DNA from 3 places in the Pseudarthrobacter sp. Hb11 genome. Region 2 is predicted to be linked to each of the others. Evidence: predicted binding sites of a transcription regulator. Region 2 holds the regulator's gene; each other region holds the start of a gene.
The links. Region 2 encodes Rex, which represses fermentation and respiration genes when NADH is low (regulators of the CRP and FNR family bind a similar motif). Its sites were predicted from a motif close to CTTGTGAANNNNTTCACAAG; they were not measured.
Positions count from the first base shown of each region.

Region 1: araB (ribulokinase) is a predicted target of Rex. The motif match lies at 3,873-3,892, and genes of this name have one in related genera.
Region 3: benA (benzoate 1,2-dioxygenase large subunit) is a predicted target of Rex. The motif match lies at 3,420-3,439, and genes of this name have one in related genera.

Region 1 is NZ_JBWZCM010000013.1:51,388-57,034, forward strand. It holds gene AC50X7_RS15755 (inorganic phosphate transporter) at 1-318, opposite strand, end outside; gene AC50X7_RS15760 (nuclease PIN) at 320-937, opposite strand; gene AC50X7_RS15765 (hypothetical protein) at 1,261-1,920, opposite strand; tRNA gene AC50X7_RS15770 (tRNA-Lys) at 2,110-2,182, shown strand; gene AC50X7_RS15775 (LacI family DNA-binding transcriptional regulator) at 2,272-3,288, shown strand; gene AC50X7_RS15780 (hypothetical protein) at 3,229-3,726, opposite strand; gene araB (ribulokinase) at 3,936-5,647, shown strand, end outside.
Region 2 is NZ_JBWZCM010000006.1:98,069-103,715, forward strand. It holds gene AC50X7_RS11085 (HAD family hydrolase) at 1-375, opposite strand, end outside; gene AC50X7_RS11090 (glutaredoxin family protein) at 454-708, shown strand; gene AC50X7_RS11095 (redox-sensing transcriptional repressor Rex) at 812-1,516, shown strand; gene AC50X7_RS11100 (hypothetical protein) at 1,567-2,325, opposite strand; gene AC50X7_RS11105 (hypothetical protein) at 2,488-2,943, opposite strand; gene AC50X7_RS11110 (YceI family protein) at 3,044-3,592, opposite strand; gene AC50X7_RS11115 (histidine phosphatase family protein) at 3,794-4,474, shown strand; gene AC50X7_RS11120 (TlpA family protein disulfide reductase) at 4,513-5,115, shown strand; gene AC50X7_RS11125 (cytochrome c biogenesis CcdA family protein) at 5,126-5,647, shown strand, end outside.
Region 3 is NZ_JBWZCM010000003.1:140,803-146,449, reverse strand. It holds gene arfA (arabinosylfuranosidase ArfA) at 1-523, shown strand, start outside; gene AC50X7_RS07270 (benzoate/H(+) symporter BenE family transporter) at 888-2,099, opposite strand; gene catA (catechol 1,2-dioxygenase) at 2,319-3,203, opposite strand; gene benA (benzoate 1,2-dioxygenase large subunit) at 3,534-4,916, shown strand; gene benB (benzoate 1,2-dioxygenase small subunit) at 4,950-5,486, shown strand; gene benC (benzoate 1,2-dioxygenase electron transfer component BenC) at 5,571-5,647, shown strand, end outside.

The DNA of each region.
Region 1 (5,647 bases), on a different contig from region 2:
CGTGGAAGAGGCCGGAATGCCCCGCCACCACAGCAGGATGCCCCACGCAATGGCACTGCCAAGACCGGCGAGCAGGATGCTGAGGCCGTCCGTCCCTTCGGGCAGGTGGATCCAGGTCTGGCTGACAGCCACTGCCAGGAGCGCGCTCATCAGGGCACCCAGGAAGTTGAAGAAGGCGGCCAGCAGCACTGCCACGCTGGGTGTGAGCGCACGGGTCCGGACGGCAAGGGCCACCGAGGTGGAGACGTCGCGGAAGCCGTTGACGAACGCGAACACGGCTGCCAGCAGGACCACCGCGCCGAAGACGACAGCTGTCACCTCAGGATTCCTTGACGATGATGCTGCCTACCTGGGTGGCGATCCGCCGCATGTCCTTGGTGACGTCCACCAGCTGGTCGGCGACATCACGGTTTCGTGAGTACTGCGCCCACTTCATGTCCCTGATCATGTCCGCCACCCAGACCCGGTGTGTCCGTTCTGCACGCTTGGCCAGGCGGAGGATCTCGATCCAGTAATCCTCCAGGTCGTCCAGGTTGTCGAGCCGGCGCATGGCGTCCACGGTGAGCTCGGCCTGCCGGCTGACGATTTCCAGCTGGTCCGCGGCACGCTTGGGCAGCCGCTCGAGGCGGTACAGCGCCACCAGTTCAGCCGCGCCATCCAGCTTCTCGATGGCTTCGTTGAGGTAACGGGACAGGGCATACATGTCTTCGCGGGGGAGCGGGTTCACGAAGCTGGTTCGCATGTGGGTGAGGAGGGCGAAGTGCAGCTCCGCGGATTTGGCCTCGTGGTTGTGCATGTCCTCCACGAGCTTGCCGTGCTCTGAGGCGGGGACGCCGAGGATTTCGGCCAGGGTGGCGCTGGCCAGCACGATTTGCTGCGCCATCTGCGATAAGAGGTTCAGCCCGGCGGGCTCCTGGGGAAAAAGGCGCAGCTTCACAGTTACCGGTCTCCGGGATAAGTACGGGGCGGGAGTTGCCTGCCGTGTGACTTGACCCCGGCGCGCAACTGACCCTAACTCTACCGGCCCGTAACTGCACCCCTGAAATGGGCCTTGAGGAGATGGGCGGGAAGGAAATGGCCAATCGGTAATTGGGCAGAAAAATGGTGCCGAACCGGATACGCCTCTCGGCGGTAGGCCGCTCTAGGCGGCTGAATGTTGAAGCCCGGGGGTTTCGCGGCTCGGCACCAGTTTCAGTGTTCTACGTTGGTTGGCCCAAGTCAACATTGACAGATCCGGGCTCTTGGGCCATTAGGCTTCGGTCAGTCCAGTTCGCCCAAACGCCATGCGTTGGCGGCGTGCTCAAGGTCCTCGGCGGTCTTTACCAGCTGATGCGAGTTGCGGGTGAGTTTGCTGGCGTGCGCCTCGTTGCCGTGCTCGGCACCATCGGCCAGCGTCGCCTGGCCGAGCGCCACCACTCGGCAGAACGCGGCGGAACGTTCCAGCGCGACGTCGAACTCGCCGTCGAACGCGCCCGAAAGGATGGCGTCCGCCATCGCTTTCATCTCGTCAGCGCCGGGAGGCTCGGCGGCTCCGGCCACCACGTTGGAGACCTGCGCAGTGTCCTTGCCCGCGCGGAAGTACACCGAAATGCGCTCCGGGTCCTGGACTGTGGCCGCGCGCAAGGCGTACAGCCGCCACAGCGCGCCGGGCAGCGAACGGGCCGGGCTCTCGGCCCACATCTCCGCGATGGCCTCCAGGCCCTGCTCGTCCGCAAGCTTCACCAGCCGATCGGTGACCACGGGGTCGTCGCTGTCCCGGCCGTGGCGGACCAGCGCCTGGGCAGCGAGGTGCGCCGCTTCGGACACGCGGGCGGGGTCGGCGCCGCCGGCGAAGGGTTCGAAGTCGATTGGCGCGAAAGGCTTCGGCTTGTGGTGCCGGTTGGCGCCGCCGTAATGACTGGAACCTGTTTGCTCGCTCATGCCCCCCACGCTACTCCTGTGCCCTGCGGGAAATCGAGCACCAGGACCTACCCAGTGCATGCGCAGGCAGGGCGCGACGGCGAGGCGCGGCCTGCGTGCGAATGGTGCCTTGACCATGGGTTAGAGTATTAACGTCCAGAAATGGATGGGCCGGGTTGGCCGGCACACCGTGCCGACGCAGCCCGGCTGGGGCCTTTAGCTCAGTTGGTAGAGCATCGGACTTTTAATCCGTGGGTCGTGGGTTCGAGCCCCACAGGGCCCACTCTTTTAGCGAAGAGCGGGAAATCCCCCGGCAGCCTCCCCGAGGCCGCCGGGGGATTTCTTGTTGGCGGTAACCGGCACAATGGGGGCATGACAAAAAGCAGCACCGGGCGGCTGCCGCGCCTTGAGGACGTGGCCGAACTTGCCGGCGTCTCGCACCAGACCGTTTCCCGGGTGGTCAACGGCCACCCCAATGTCAGCAAGGCAACCCGGGAAAAGGTCGAGGCTGCCATCGCCGAGCTTGGCTACCGGCGGAACACAGCAGCCCGGAGCCTGGTGACCCGGCGCTCGCAAACCATCGGTGTGCTCGGCAGCGAGCTTTCCCAGTACGGCCCCGCCAACACGCTCCTTGGAGTGGAGCAGGCAGCCCGGAACGCCGGCTACTTCGTCAGCATCGCCGCGCTGCGTTCGGTAGGCAGGGACGCTATCCTCGATGCGCTAAGGCACTTCCTGGACCAGGCGGTGGATGGCATCGCCGTCCTGGTGCCGCACACCGAAACCCTGCGGATCCTGGAGGAATTCAATCCCGCAGTGCCCGTGGTGGCTGTCGGCTCGGCGGGCAACGACGCCGTGAGCGGGGCGATGGTGGACCAGAAGCGCGGCGCCGAAATCGCCGCCGGACATCTCATCGAACTGGGGCACAGCAGGATCGGACACGTTGCCGGGCCCGCGGACTGGATCGACGGCGCCCTGCGGACCGAGGGCTGGCGCGCGGCGCTGCAGCATGCCGGGCTTCAGGACGACCTGCTGCTGGAAGGCGACTGGAGCGCCGGCAGCGGTTACGCCATCGGGCGGCAGCTGGCAGCGGAACGGGCGGCAACCGCCGTGTTCGTGGGCAATGACCAGATGGCCCTCGGGGTGCTTCGCGCCTTCAACGAGGCGGGGGTCAGGGTGCCCGACGACGTCTCCGTCGTCGGCTTCGACGACCAGCCGGAGTCCGGCTACTTCACCCCGCCGCTCACCACCGTTCGCCAGGACTTCGAAGAGCTGGGCAGGCGCTGCATGGACACCATGCTGAAGGAGATTGAGGCGGGCGCCGCCGTCAGCTCAACCGTGGTCATCCCGGAGTTGGTGCGCCGGGGGAGCACAGCTCCGCTGCCGGGCTGAGGACCAGCCGGCAAACCGGGGCCAGTAAGTGATGGCCGCATTCGACGCCAGTGCCGCGCCCATGTGCAGGTACAGCATCAGGTGCAGCGAATAACCCGCCGGCGCGGCCAGCTCACCGGCCCGCAATGGTTCCTGAGCCACTCCGCCGTGCCCGTGCACTGAAAGCCCGCTTCCGGAGCCGCCGGCAAAAACCGCAAACCCCAAGTGAAGCAGCTGCTGGGCCACCCCGCACAAAAGCAGCAGTGCCCAGCCCGGCAACGGGAAGCGCCCCAGTATTGCCGCCGCCATGCCGAACAGCGCGGCCAGCGCCCCAAGGATCATGAGGCTGGGCGCGGGGCCTCCGGCCGCAATGTGGGCAGCCAGTCCGAGGCCGGTGGAGAGCGGACCTGCCAGCCACGCGAGACCGCGGGCACGGGCGGGTGGTTTTGCGTCGTCCACGGAGCTCCTTCCAGTTGTGCTGCAATTCAGTCTGTCCGTACCCCTTCAGGCAGCGTCCCACACTTCCCGGCGCGCTCGGCATATTTCCGGGAACGAGCAGAAGACCTTTCGAGCCGGTAGAGCATTCAAAGCCGGCATTGACATGAATTCTGTTAGCGCTCACAATTGAAGGGTCGCGAAGCTGCGGCAGCTATCGGAGGAACTCTTTTATGGACGTCACAGCAGACACGGACAGCTACGTCATCGGTGTGGACTATGGAACGCTTTCCGGCCGGGCAGTGGTGGCCCGAGTCCGCGACGGCAAGGAGCTTGGCAGCGGTGTGTACGAGTACCCGCATGCGGTGGTTACAGACGCGCTCCCCGCGGATGTGACCGGTGCCGGCGCCCAGAGCGCCCGGCTTCCCGCGGAGTGGGCGCTTCAGGTGCCCAACGACTATCGCGATGTCCTCCGGGTTGCGGTACCGGCAGCAGTCGCCGAAGCAGGGATCGACCCGGCCGCCGTCGTCGGAATTGCCACGGACTTCACTGCCTGCACCATGGTTCCGGCCAAGGCTGACGGCACCCCGTTGAATGAACTGCCCGGATTCGAGAACCGGCCGCACGCGTACGTGAAGCTGTGGCGCCACCACGCCGCGCAGGGCCAGGCCGACCGGATCAACCAGTTAGCTGCCGAACGGGGCGAGGACTGGCTGCCGCGCTACGGCGGGCTGATCTCCTCCGAATGGGAGTTCGCCAAGGGACTGCAGCTCCTGGAGGAGGACCCGGAAGCCTACGCGGCCATGGACCACTGGGTCGAAGCGGCCGACTGGATCGTCTGGCAGCTGTGCGGCCAGTACGTCCGCAATGCCTGCACCGCCGGGTACAAGGGCATTTATCAGGGCGGCAGGTACCCGTCCGAGGACTTCCTGGCGGCCCTGAATCCAGAGTTCAAGGACTTTGTCAGCACCAAGCTTGAGCACACCATTGGCAGGCTCGGTGACGCCGCGGGGTACCTCACTGGCGAGGCTGCTGCCTGGACGGGCCTGCCCGAGGGCATCGCCGTGGCAGTGGGCAACGTGGACGCACATGTGACGGCGCCTGCTGCGAGGGCGGTGGATCCCGGCCAGCTGGTGGCCATCATGGGCACCTCCACCTGCCACGTTATGAACGGCACCGAACTGCGAGAAGTGCCCGGGATGTGCGGGGTGGTGGACGGCGGGATCGTGGACGGACTCTGGGGCTACGAAGCCGGCCAGTCCGGTGTAGGCGACATCTTCGGCTGGTTCACGAAGTTCGGCGTGCCGCCCGAATACCACCAGGCAGCCGAAGCCTCCGGCCTCGGTATCCACGAATACCTCACGGAATTGGCGTCACAACAGGCCATCGGTGAGCACGGCCTCATCGCACTTGACTGGCATTCGGGCAACCGCTCGGTGCTGGTGGACCACGAGCTCTCCGGCATCGTGGCAGGGCAGACCCTTGCCACGCGGCCCGAGGATACCTACCGGGCACTGCTGGAGGCCACCGCCTTTGGCACCCGGACCATTGTGGACGCGTTCCGCGATTCCGGTGTTCCGGTGAAGGAGTTCATCGTGGCAGGGGGCCTGCTGAAGAACCCGCTCCTGATGCAGATCTACGCGGACGCCACCAACCTGCAGCTCTCCACGATCGGTTCCGCCCAGGGCCCGGCCCTCGGTTCCGCCATCCACGCCGCCGTCGCTGCGGGACAGTACCCAAACATCCGCGAAGCCGCCTCGGCGATGGGTTCCGAACCCGGCGAGGTCTACACACCGATCCCGGAAAACGTGGCCGCGTACGAGGAACTCTTCCAGGAGTACAAGGTTCTGCACGACTACTTCGGCCGCGGGAGCAACGACGTGATGCACCGGCTCAAAGCCATCCAGCGCAGGGCGGCCGGCTCCGTTTTTGAACCTGCGGCCAA
Region 2 (5,647 bases):
GCCCACCCGCAGGTGCTGCTCGGCCAGGGCCTTTGCCCCGGGCCAGATCCGGGAGACGATCATTTCGTCGTAGACCTCTTCGCCGAGGGCTTTGACGTCGTCGACCGTGATGCCGGCGGCGAGGTTCAGTGCGGAGTCCCGGACAGCGTGGACATCGTCCATGTTCTCGCCGCGGGCCACGAACTTGAACTGCTTCCACGCGAACCCCGCCGCCTGGGCAAGGGTGAAGGCTCCGCGCTGGTGCATCTTGCGGGCAACATGGAAGAGGCTGGCGCCGCGCATGAGGGTGTTGTCCACATCGAAGAACGCCGCCTCGCCCGGCTGTGGCGCAGCAACCGGCTTGGTAACTACGGCGACGTATTTCTCCTCGGGCATAAGGCTGAGTCTAGTCAATCCAGTCAGTGGACACCGTGCGGCGTCGCGGGGCACAGTCAACGGGGCTACGGTTATGTCATGGCCACACCGCGCGTCGTCCTGATCACCAAAGCTGACTGCCACCTCTGCGAAGAAGCGCGCGACGCCGTTGGCCGGGTTACCGCCTCGCTGGGGCTTGAGTGGACGGAAGAGCTGGTGGACCACCAGCCGGAACTGCGGGACCGCTACGCCGAAGAAATCCCGGTGGTGCTGGTGGACGGCGTGCAGCGCGACTTCTGGAAGATCGATGAGGTCCGGCTGGAACGCGTGCTGCAGCGGGCCATGGCCCAATAGGGAGCAGCGCCCGTGACCGCTGACATATTGTGGCCGGCTGCTTTGTTGGCACCGGCCGGAGGGCTCTAGAGTGGAGTCACAACGCGATGCGAGGGAGGGGCTGGTGGCTTCGCTGGAACCGACTCCCCAGGCTGTCCCGGATCTTCCGGACACCACGGGTACGCCAGCCAAACAGATTCCGCCCGCAGCGGTGGCCCGGCTGACGCTCTATCTGCGCGCCTTGAATACCCTGCTCGCTGAGGGAGTGGAGCGGGTCTCCTCCGAATCCCTCGCTGAAGCTTCCGGTGTCAGTTCAGCCACGTTGCGCAAGGACCTGTCCCACGTGGGCTCCTACGGTACCCGCGGCGTTGGCTACGAAGTGCAGTACCTTAGCCGGCACATTGCCGCGGCGCTGGGTCTGACGCATGACTGGAAGGTTGCCATCGTTGGTGCCGGCAACCTCGGCAAGGCGCTGGCGCGGTACGGCGGCTTCGAGTCCCGGGGATTCGACGTCGTTGCCATCTTTGACGCCGACCAGATGGTGGTGGGCAACGAAGTGGGGTGGCTGCGCGTCAGCGACGTGGCCGACTTGGAAACGGTGCTGCACCGGACCGGAGCGAACATGGTGGTGCTGGCGCTGCCGGCCGCCGTGGCGCAGGATGTCTGCGACCGGGTGGTTGCCGCCGGTGTCCGCAGCGTCCTGAGCTTCGCCCCCGTTATGCTCCAGGTGCCGGAGGGGGTCAACCTCCGCAAGGTGGACATGGCCACGGAACTGCAGATCCTGGCCTACCACGCACAGCGGGCGCAGGCCCCGGGGCAGACCGCCTAGGCTTCAGGCAGTTTCGGGACCCACGCCCGCAGGGGTGGGAAGTGCGCTATTTACCGGCCGTAGGGGTTCCCCATGCCGCCGCCGTAAGGGTTGGCGAAGGGCTGCTGCTTCTGGAAGTAGGGGGCAGCCGCCGGCAGGTAGAGCAGGACGATGGCGGCGATCCCCAGGAGGGTGCCGAGGGTGCCGAGGCTCGGGACGCCGAACAGGCCGAAGATGGACAGCGCCGCGAACACGGTCCCCAGGATCCGGGCCCAGTTCTTGCCCTTGCGGATGAAGAAGGCCACCAGCAGGTAGAGTCCTGCGCCGAGGATCGCGAACACCACCAGGGTGCCGGCGATGACGCCCTTGATGTCCTCGTACGAGACGCCGGCTCCGGTGCCCTCCACCTGCTGCTCAAAGGTCTGACGGAAAACAGGATCATCCAGCTGGGTGAGTCCGGTGAGCATCGAGATGACGAAGATCGCGGCGGAGGCAATCAGCAGCCAGAACGAGATGTTGACCAGTTGCGGCACGCCCTTGCTGCCCGTGGGCTGCGGCTGCTCCGACGGGTACTGGGCGTAGGGGGACTGGCCGTATGGCTGCTGCCCGTACGGCTGCTGGCCGAAGCCCGGAGCCTGCGGCGGGTTCTGGCCGTACTGCGGAGTGGTTTCCCCGTACTGCGGGGCGCCGGACTGGCCGTACTGAGGCGGGTTCTGTCCGTACTGGGGAGCATTCTGCCCGTACTGCGGGGCGTTCTCCCCGTAGCGCGGCTGCTGGTTGCCCTGCTCCGGATCGTTGGGCACGGGAGGCGGGACGGGAGGGTTGCTCATGGGCTGTCCTTTGGCGTGTCGGGTTCTGGTAGGCTGCCGGGTTTCGGTCCTGCGCCCTACCCCCAGCATGGCTTAAGTCCACCGTACCCCCGGACTGGCGGCAGATGAGTCATTCCTGGGAGGTATTCCGCCTCTGTTTGGCGGTTGCCCCGCCACGCCTACTCAGCCTCTGTGCCTTACCGCCGCAAACCAGGCCTGCGAGTTGGGCAGCCAGAGCAGGACCGTTGCTGCGAGGCTGATCACGAAGCCCACCCAGTTCCCGCCTTGGCCAACACGCATCGCCAGATTGATAAGCGCCAGGAGCAGCGTGACGCCGGCCAGGACCGTGAGGGCCAGCCGCGCCCACTGCCTTCCCTCTTTCATCCTGAGCGCAAAAACGATCTGCGCGGCGCCCACGGCAGCCGCCAGCAGCATGAGCAGCAGAACCCCAACCGCCGCACCGGGGGCCGCGGCAAAAAGCACCAGCGAGGCAAGCATGCCCAGCATTCCTCCCAATAGGCCGAGGACGCCGGCGACGAACCAGATCCAGAACGATACTTTGAGCTCGGTGGGAAGTCCCGCCACCGAGAACATGCCGGCGAAGCCGTTGCGGGGCCCGGTGCTGTCGAAGTTGCTCATGGCCATCACTGTAGCCCTGCGGACCACGCGCGACGGCTTAAAGGGCGGCGCCCCGGCATAGGCCGAAGCCGGTGCCGGGGCGCACGAATTTGAGCGGGAATTACGCTGCGGGAGCGATGAAGGCGAGTTCGAGGTTGATGGCAACCTTGTCGCTCACCAGGACGCCGCCGGTTTCGAGGACGGCGTTCCAGGTCAGGCCGAAGTCCTTGCGGCTGATGGTGGTCTCAGCGGAGACGCCGGCGCGGGTGTTGCCGAACGGGTCCACGGCCACGCCGTTGAACTCGGTCTCGAGGGTGACGGGACGGGTGACACCCTTGATGGTGAGGTCGCCGGTCAGCTCGTAGCTGTTGCCCTTCGCCACCAGGCCGTTCGAGACGAAGGACATCTCGGGGAACTTCTCAACGTCGAAGAAGTCCTCGCCGCGAACGTGGCCGTCGCGGTTGGCGTCGCCGGAATCGAAGCTTGCAGTCTGGATGGTGGCGGCGATCCTGGAATCAGCCACGTCCTGGCCGAGTTCCAGGGTTGCTGCTGCTTCCTTGAACTGGCCGCGGACCTTGCTGATGCCCGCGTGGCGGACGGTGAAGCCGATCTCGCTGTGCGAGTTGTCGAGGGTCCAGGTGCCGGTGGTGACGTCTGCGGGAAGTGCCATGGTGTTGCTCCTTAGGGTGTTACCTGTAGGTCGGGTCGGTATTGAAGCTTCATCTGTTGAAGCATCAACAAACTGCTGCATCCAGTATAAGCATGCATTTGCATGTTTTCTTCCCGGGTCCGGAACATTTCTTCAAAAACTTGAGTTCTACTGGATGTAGAAGATTTCGGATCGCACGCCATCTTTGAGAAACTGGTAAACATGCCCCAAGCCACTGTCCATCTGCTCCGCCACGGCGAGGTCCACAATCCTGACGGCGTTTTGTACGGAAGGCTGCCCGAATTCCACCTCTCCGAGCTGGGGCAGGAGATGGCACGCACACTCGCCGAGCACTTCCGGCAGCGCGCCGAAAGCGGTGCCCGCATCACCTACCTGGCCGCCTCGCCGCTGGACCGTGCGCAGGAAACCGCCCGGCCGACGTCGGACGCCCTGCATCTGCAAATCCACACGGAGGAGCGGATCATCGAGGCAAAGAACTACTTCGAGGGCATGAAGGTCACCAAGGCCGAACTGCGCAGGCCCAAGCACTGGCCGCGGCTGGTCAACCCCCTCCGGCCATCGTGGGGCGAGCCCTACAAGCAGCAAGCCGCAAGGGTCATGGAAGCGGTACAGGAGGCCCGTCTCCGGGCCATCGAGCTGGCTGACGGCGACTTTGGAACAGAAGGACCGGAAGCGATCATGGTCAGCCATCAGCTTCCCATCTGGGCCACCCGGCTCAGCGCCGAGGGCAAGCCCCTATGGCACGATCCCCGCAAGCGTGAGTGCACGCTGACCTCCATCACGTCGCTGGTGTTCGACGACGACGGCGCCCTTGTGCGCGTCACCTACAGCGAACCCGCGGCGTCCCTTCTTCCCGGTGCTGCCACCACCCCTGGAGCCTAGAAGTGACTGACAGTTTTACCCACAAGGGCCGGCCCGGCCTGCCCGTGACTTCCCGACGCAGCGTGCTCGCTGCCGGCGGACTCGCCCTGACCGCGCTCACACTGGGCCTCTCGGCGTGCGCCCAGGAGGATGCCCTCGCCGAGCAGGCCAGGGCAGGGGACAACAAAAACTATGTGGCCGGTGACGGCTCCGTCACCGAGTTCGCTGCGGGCGACCGCAAGTCCGCCGTCCAGATCAACGGAACGCTGTTCAACGGCACGGCTGTTGCGCCCGCGGACTTCCAGGGCAAGGTCACCGTCCTGAACTTCTGGTTCGCTGCCTGCGCCCCCTGCCGTGTTGAGGCGCCCATCCTTGAAGAGCTCCACCAGGAATTCAAGCCCCAGGGCGTGCAGTTTTTCGGCGTCAACCTGCGGGACGAGAAGGCCACGGCGGAAGCCTTCGACAAGTCCTTCAATCTGAGCTACCCCAGCTTCGACGACAAGGACGGCGGAGTCCTGCTGGCCGTTTCCGGGCTGGTTCCCCCCGGAGCCGTCCCCACCACCCTGGTTCTGGACAAGCAGGGGCGCGTGGCCTCCCGCGTCCTCGGCGAAATCCAGAAGGGCACCCTGAAAGCCCTCATCGCTGCCGCCGTGGCAGAGTAGCGGCGGACCCATGAACAGCCCCTTCGCTGAAGCCATCCTCAACGGCTCACTCCTCCTTGCCATTCCGGTGGCGCTGCTGGCCGGACTGGTCTCCTTCCTGTCACCCTGCGTCCTGCCGCTGGTTCCCGGCTACCTGGGTTACGTCACCGGGCTAAGCGGCGTGGACCTGGAGAAGCAGAAGCGCGGCCGCATGCTGGCGGGCATCGGGCTGTTCGTGCTGGGCTTCTCCGTGATCTTCGTCCTCCTTGGCGGCGCGTTCGGCCAGTTGGGCAGCCTTATCACCGGCTCGCAGAATGCCTGGATCACCCAGGTGCTGGGCATCCTGGTGATCGTGATGGGCGTCGTGTTTATGGGTGGCTTCAGCTGGCTGCAGCGCGACGCCAAAATCCGCGCCAAGCCGCCGGCCGGCCTGTGGGGGGCGCCGCTCCTGGGCCTCACGTTCGGACTCGGCTGGGCCCCGTGCATCGGGCCCACCTACTCAGCCGTCCAGCTTCTGAGCCTTTCCGGCGGCTCGTCCGCCGCCAAGGGTGCA
Region 3 (5,647 bases), on a different contig from region 2:
CGCAGACCGCGTCACCTCAGCCTCCATGTCGATGCTTGTGAACGTCATTGCGCCGATTACCACGGAACCCGGCGGTTCCGCCTGGCGGCAAACCACCTTCTATCCGTTCGCTGTCACGTCCAGGCTCGCTGTCGGCGTCGCCCTCGACATCCGTGTGGAAAGCGACCAGTACGACACTGATGAACTCGGCAGGGTGCCGTTAGTGGATGCCGGGGCTACGCATGATGCTGACAGCGGACGTGCCGCGGTCTTCCTCGTCAACCGATCAGTCAGCGACGCCATCACGGTCACCGTGAACCTGGCAACGCTTGGAGATCTGTCGCTAATTGAATCCCACATGATTTCCGATCCGGACGTATACGCAAGGAACACGAAGGACGACCCGGATCGGGTGACACTTAGGTCGAACCCGACGGCGAAGTTGGCCCAGGGCATCCTGATGGTGACACTGCCGCCTGTCTCCTGGACAGCAGTGGCATTGGTAAGCCAACGGCATAACATTTTGGCCTCAGGTGCGGAATGATCCGAACTTGCCGACGTTGAACGCCAAGCCCTCGCCGTCACGGTCGCCGCACGAACCCCGCGCCCGAAGAACACCTGATGGTCATCAACGTCGTGCTGAGGACCACCTCGCACTCTGCCTCGGACAGCGCACCGGTGATCACTGACAGGCCGCCAGCGGTCCTGTCGAAATCCCCGGCTTCGAAAGGGGCTCCGCCGCACCAAGTCAGCGTTGGGCAACCTCAATTTTCGGCGGCCGGGGCGTGCGTTCTGCAGTGGAGACAACGTTGGCCAATCCGCTCACCCGGGCCCTGATTGACCTCGCGCCGGGAGGGCCAACTGCGGTCATTATGGACCTGCGGACCCGGGGCCGCACGGGTGGGAAGTCACACTGACCTGGCTGCATTGCCCGCCGATTCTTTAAGGCATCGAGATTGGGGATAATCCGCTCGTTCCAGCAGCCGGGACAGCGTGCAGCCAATGATGAGGCCCCAAAAGGCGGCGTGGATATTGAAAAGATCCAAGCCGGAGAGGGTCACCACAAACGTCACCAGTGACCCCAGGGTGAAAGCGGTGGCGAACGCAGTGACGAAGGCCTGTTGGAGGGCCCGCAACATCGCGATGCCGCCCAGAGCGAGCACAAATTCCTTGGGCGTTGCGAGCATCAGCCGGGTAAGGGTGGGAGCGAGGGCGGCGAAGGCCAAGGCCAGGACACCGTACGCCACGGCGGCGGCGTACTGGCGCTCCTTACTTCCTGAGGACGTTAGTAGCGCGTTGGTGGGTCCGGTCACGCAGGCCGAGACGGCGCCGAATCCGGCATTCACCACGGAGAAGGCGCCCGACGCAATTGCAAAAACGTTGACTGGGGGCTGATGGCCGGCGGCCCGGAGTACGGCGATACCCTGGCCATTCTGAACGAACAGCACGGTGAGCGCAAGGGGAACAACCAACTCCACCTGGGCAGCCCAGGTGAACTCGGGCGGGGTGAAGACCGGGGCGGCCAGGAGTGGTCCGGCTTCCACGGGCTGGAACTGTCCGCTAACCGCCACGGCCAGGCACCCTGCCACAAGGGTGCCAAGCACGGGCGGAAGGAACCTTCCGAGGGCGGGTACGGCGGCCAGGACCAGGAATGCTCCCACCATCGGCGCGGCGATGGCGGGGTTTGCCTGCGTCGAGGCAACGATGTCTGTGCCGAACCTCAGGAACACGGCGGCAACCATCGCCATGACAATCGGCATGGGAACCATGGCCATAATCTTGCGGACCACGCCGGTGGCACCCAGCGCGAGGATGAGCACACCCGAGGTAAAGAACGCTCCCACCACTTCGGCAAAGGACAGGTGCTGCAGCGACGGACCGAGGAGCACCGTACCGGGAATGGACCAGGCGAAGCCCAGGGGCTGGCGGTAGAGGAGCGACATGATGAGGGTCGCTGCGCCGCCGGAGAAGAGGATGCCGAAGACCCAGGATGCGAGTTGTCCCTGCGTAAGTCCGCCTGCCGCGCCAACGGCCAGGGTGACCGCGATGGGGCCTGAGGCGGTGAAGACGAGGCCGATAACCCCGTTGGAGATATAGGGCAGACCGAGGTCACGCAGCAACTGGCGAACTCCTGCTGGGCGACGCCCGGGACGCTCCAGCAGCGGCTGCGGGCCTGGCACCTCTGGGGTTGCCGCGAGCGGTATTGCGGGCGGGCTCCGGCGGAATCGGGGCATTCTGGCTCCTGACGGCATCGGCAAAAACACAAGCGCCCCGGGGTTTGTATCCCGGAGCGCCTTGGTTGCCGGGGCCTACGGTCCCGGCAACCACTGGAGTGGTTCCTACTTGGTCTGCCCCTCTTTGGCGAGGACGTAGTCGTAGACGACTTCCTCGCCGGCGCCGCCGTCCGTGCGCGGACGGGGGTCGAGCATCAGTTCAGCCTTCACCGCTGAGGCGATGTCGTCGGCGTTGTGGGGGTCGCCGGGGAAGTAAAGCTGCTGGGTCACGGGCTGGAAACCGGGTGCCGAAACCTTGATGTGGATGTGCGCCGGACGCCAGGCGTGCCAGCCTGCCGCGTTGATAAGCTGGCCGCAGGCCCCGTCCGTGGGTATCTGGTACGGTGCCGGGCGCATCGTGTTGATCTCAAAGCGGCCGTCGTCGTCCGCCTTGACCGTAGCTCGGAACAGCCATTCGGGCAGGCCGGGAGCGTACTGGGAGTAGAAGCCGGCGGCGTCCGCATGCCAAATCTCCACCTGGGCATTCTGGATCGGGTTGCCGTCCGTAGTGGTGAAGCGGCCGCTGAAGCGCAGCGGCATGCCTTCCTCGTCCTCGCGCATCTGCACGGTGGCCGGAGATGCGAGTTCCGGCGAGCCCGGCACGTAGTAGGGGCCTTCGATGGTGCCCTTGGTGCCGGGACGGTCCTGAGAGTTGACGTCCTCCACGGTGTGCTCAAGCCACACGTCGAGGAACAGCGGCCATTCGCCGTCTGTACCTACCTTGATCAGCCACGATTTAAGCGCGTTGTACTCCTCGTAGGTGACCTGGTGCTCGACGACGATGTCATTGGCGGCCTTGATCAGCGCCCCCGCCAGAAGGCTCACCCGTTCCTTGGGCACATCCAGCCGCGATAGCTTGCCTGAGGCGGCAAAGCGCTCGGTAGCCTTCGAACCCGCTTCGACGGCAGTTCCCTCGGTCTCTTTACGGTTATCCGCTTGGGTCTCAGTCATGGTGGTTTCCACCTTCCTTTTTGAATGGGGGACAGGACGGACTCCTGCACCCGCCGCGAAGCGCCGGACGCAGGCGGCACCTGCTGGGACGCGGCATCGCGTGAGGTCCCACTCATCGTAGGCACCGTCATAAGGACGCTACAAATATTGATTTAACAGCTTTTTAGTCATTATCGATACATAAACGCACCCTTGGTCAACCCTAGGTATTTACCTGATGTGAGGACAGTCACGAGGGGAAAGAATAGCTAGAACGTCCGCAGCAGGCACTCAACCTGGTCCCGGACCTCCCGCCCATCCGTCCAGCACTCTCCAATGGAGGAGCACGCCATGACCGAGAACCTGACCCATGTCCGCGAGGTCCTTGCCGACGCCGTGATTGAAGACCGTGAGAACGGCGTCATCCGGGCCAAGCGCGAGATCTTCACCGACCAGGAAATTTTTGAATTGGAGATGAAGCACATCTTCGAGGGCAACTGGGTTTATCTCGCCCACGAGTCACAGGTTCCCAACGTGGGGGACTACTTCACCACAAACATTGGCCGTACCCCGGTGGTGATCACCCGCGATAAGGACGGGAACCTCAACTGCATCGTCAACGCCTGTTCGCACCGCGGCGCCATGCTGTGCCGCCGCAAGACGGACAACCGCACCACGTTCACCTGCCCGTTCCACGGCTGGACGTTCAAAAACTCGGGTGAGCTGCTGAAGGTCAAGGACTCCCGCAATGCGGGTTACCCTGAGACCTTTAACAAAGAAGGGTCCCACGACCTCACCAAAGTTGCCCGCTTCGAGTCCTACCGCGGTTTCCTTTTCGGCTCCTTGAAGGCCGACGTCCTTCCGCTTGAAGAGCACCTCGGCGACGCCACAAAAGTGATCGACTCCATCGTGGACCAGTCCCCCGAGGGACTGGAAGTCCTGCGCGGGGCGTCCACCTATACCTATGACGGCAACTGGAAGGTGCAGGCGGAGAACGGGGCAGACGGCTACCACGTCACGGCCGTGCACTGGAACTACGCGGCCACCACCGCCCGCCGCAGCGCCGGTGACTCCGCCAACACGACCAAGGCCATGGACGCCGGCAAATGGGGCAAGGTCAAGGGCGGCTTCTATTCCTACGATCACGGCCACCTGCTGCTGTGGCAGGAATGGACCAACCCGGAGGACCGCCCGCTCTGGGACCGCCGTGACGAGCTGGTGGCGAAGTACGGCGAGGAAATGGCCAACTTCATGATCAACATCTCGCGCAACCTCTGCCTGTACCCGAACGTCTACATAATGGACCAGTTCTCCTCGCAGATCCGCCACTTTCGCCCCATTTCCGCGGACCAGACCGAGGTCACCATCTACTGCATTGCCCCGAAGGGCGAATCACAGGAGAACAGGTCCAAGCGCATCCGACAGTACGAGGACTTCTTCAACGCCACCGGTATGGCAACTCCGGACGACCTTGAGGAATTCCGGTCCTGCAACAAGACCTACTGGGCCACGTCTGCGCCGTGGAACGACATGACCCGCGGCTCCACCCACGAGATTCCAGGCCCTGACGAACAGGCCCGGGCGCTGGGTATGACCAAGGTGATCGCTTCTGGCGTGCGCACTGAGGATGAGGGGCTGTACCCGATCCAGCACGGCTACTGGAAGGAAGTCATGGACCAGGCCCTGGTGGCAGAGGAGCGCTCCGCGGCGGACAGCCTTCCCGTCACCGCCTGACCAAGACCCCTGGTACCAGAGAGAGTGCAGAACATGACCAACCTGACCCAACCCGCTGCGGCACTCAAGACCGCACAGGAGATCGCCACGCTCGAAACTGTCCGTGCCTTCCTGTACAAGGAGGCCCGCCTGCTGGATGACCGCCAGTTCGACGCGTGGCTCGAGTGCTACCACCCGGACTCCGAATTCTGGATGCCTGCGTGGGACGTGGACGACAGGCTCACCCAGGATCCGCAGAATGAGATCTCCCTCATCTACTACGACAACCGCGGCGGCATCGAGGACCGCGTGTTCCGGATCAAGACGGACCGGTCATCCGCCACCTCCCTGCCGGAGCCGCGTACCGGCCACAACCTCACGGACATCGAGATCCTCGAGCACGACGGCGGCCGGGTGGAAGTGCGCTTCAACTGGTTCACCCTGTACTTCCGCTACAACACAACGGACACGTACTTCGGAACCAGCTTCTACACAATCGATCTCGCCGGCGAGGAGCCGGTGATCCTCAAGAAGAAGGTCATCTTGAAGAACGACTACATCCACCACGTGGTGGATGTCTACATGGTCTGACGACCGATTACACACCCTGTGCCTGCCGGCACATCTGAACTTTTCCGGGCCGCGACGACGCGTCCGCCCAGTCAGGAGGACATCATGGGCCACAAAGTAGCCCTCAGCTTCGAGGATGGCGTCACCAAAGTCATCAAGGTCGGCAGTTACGAGACCGTCAT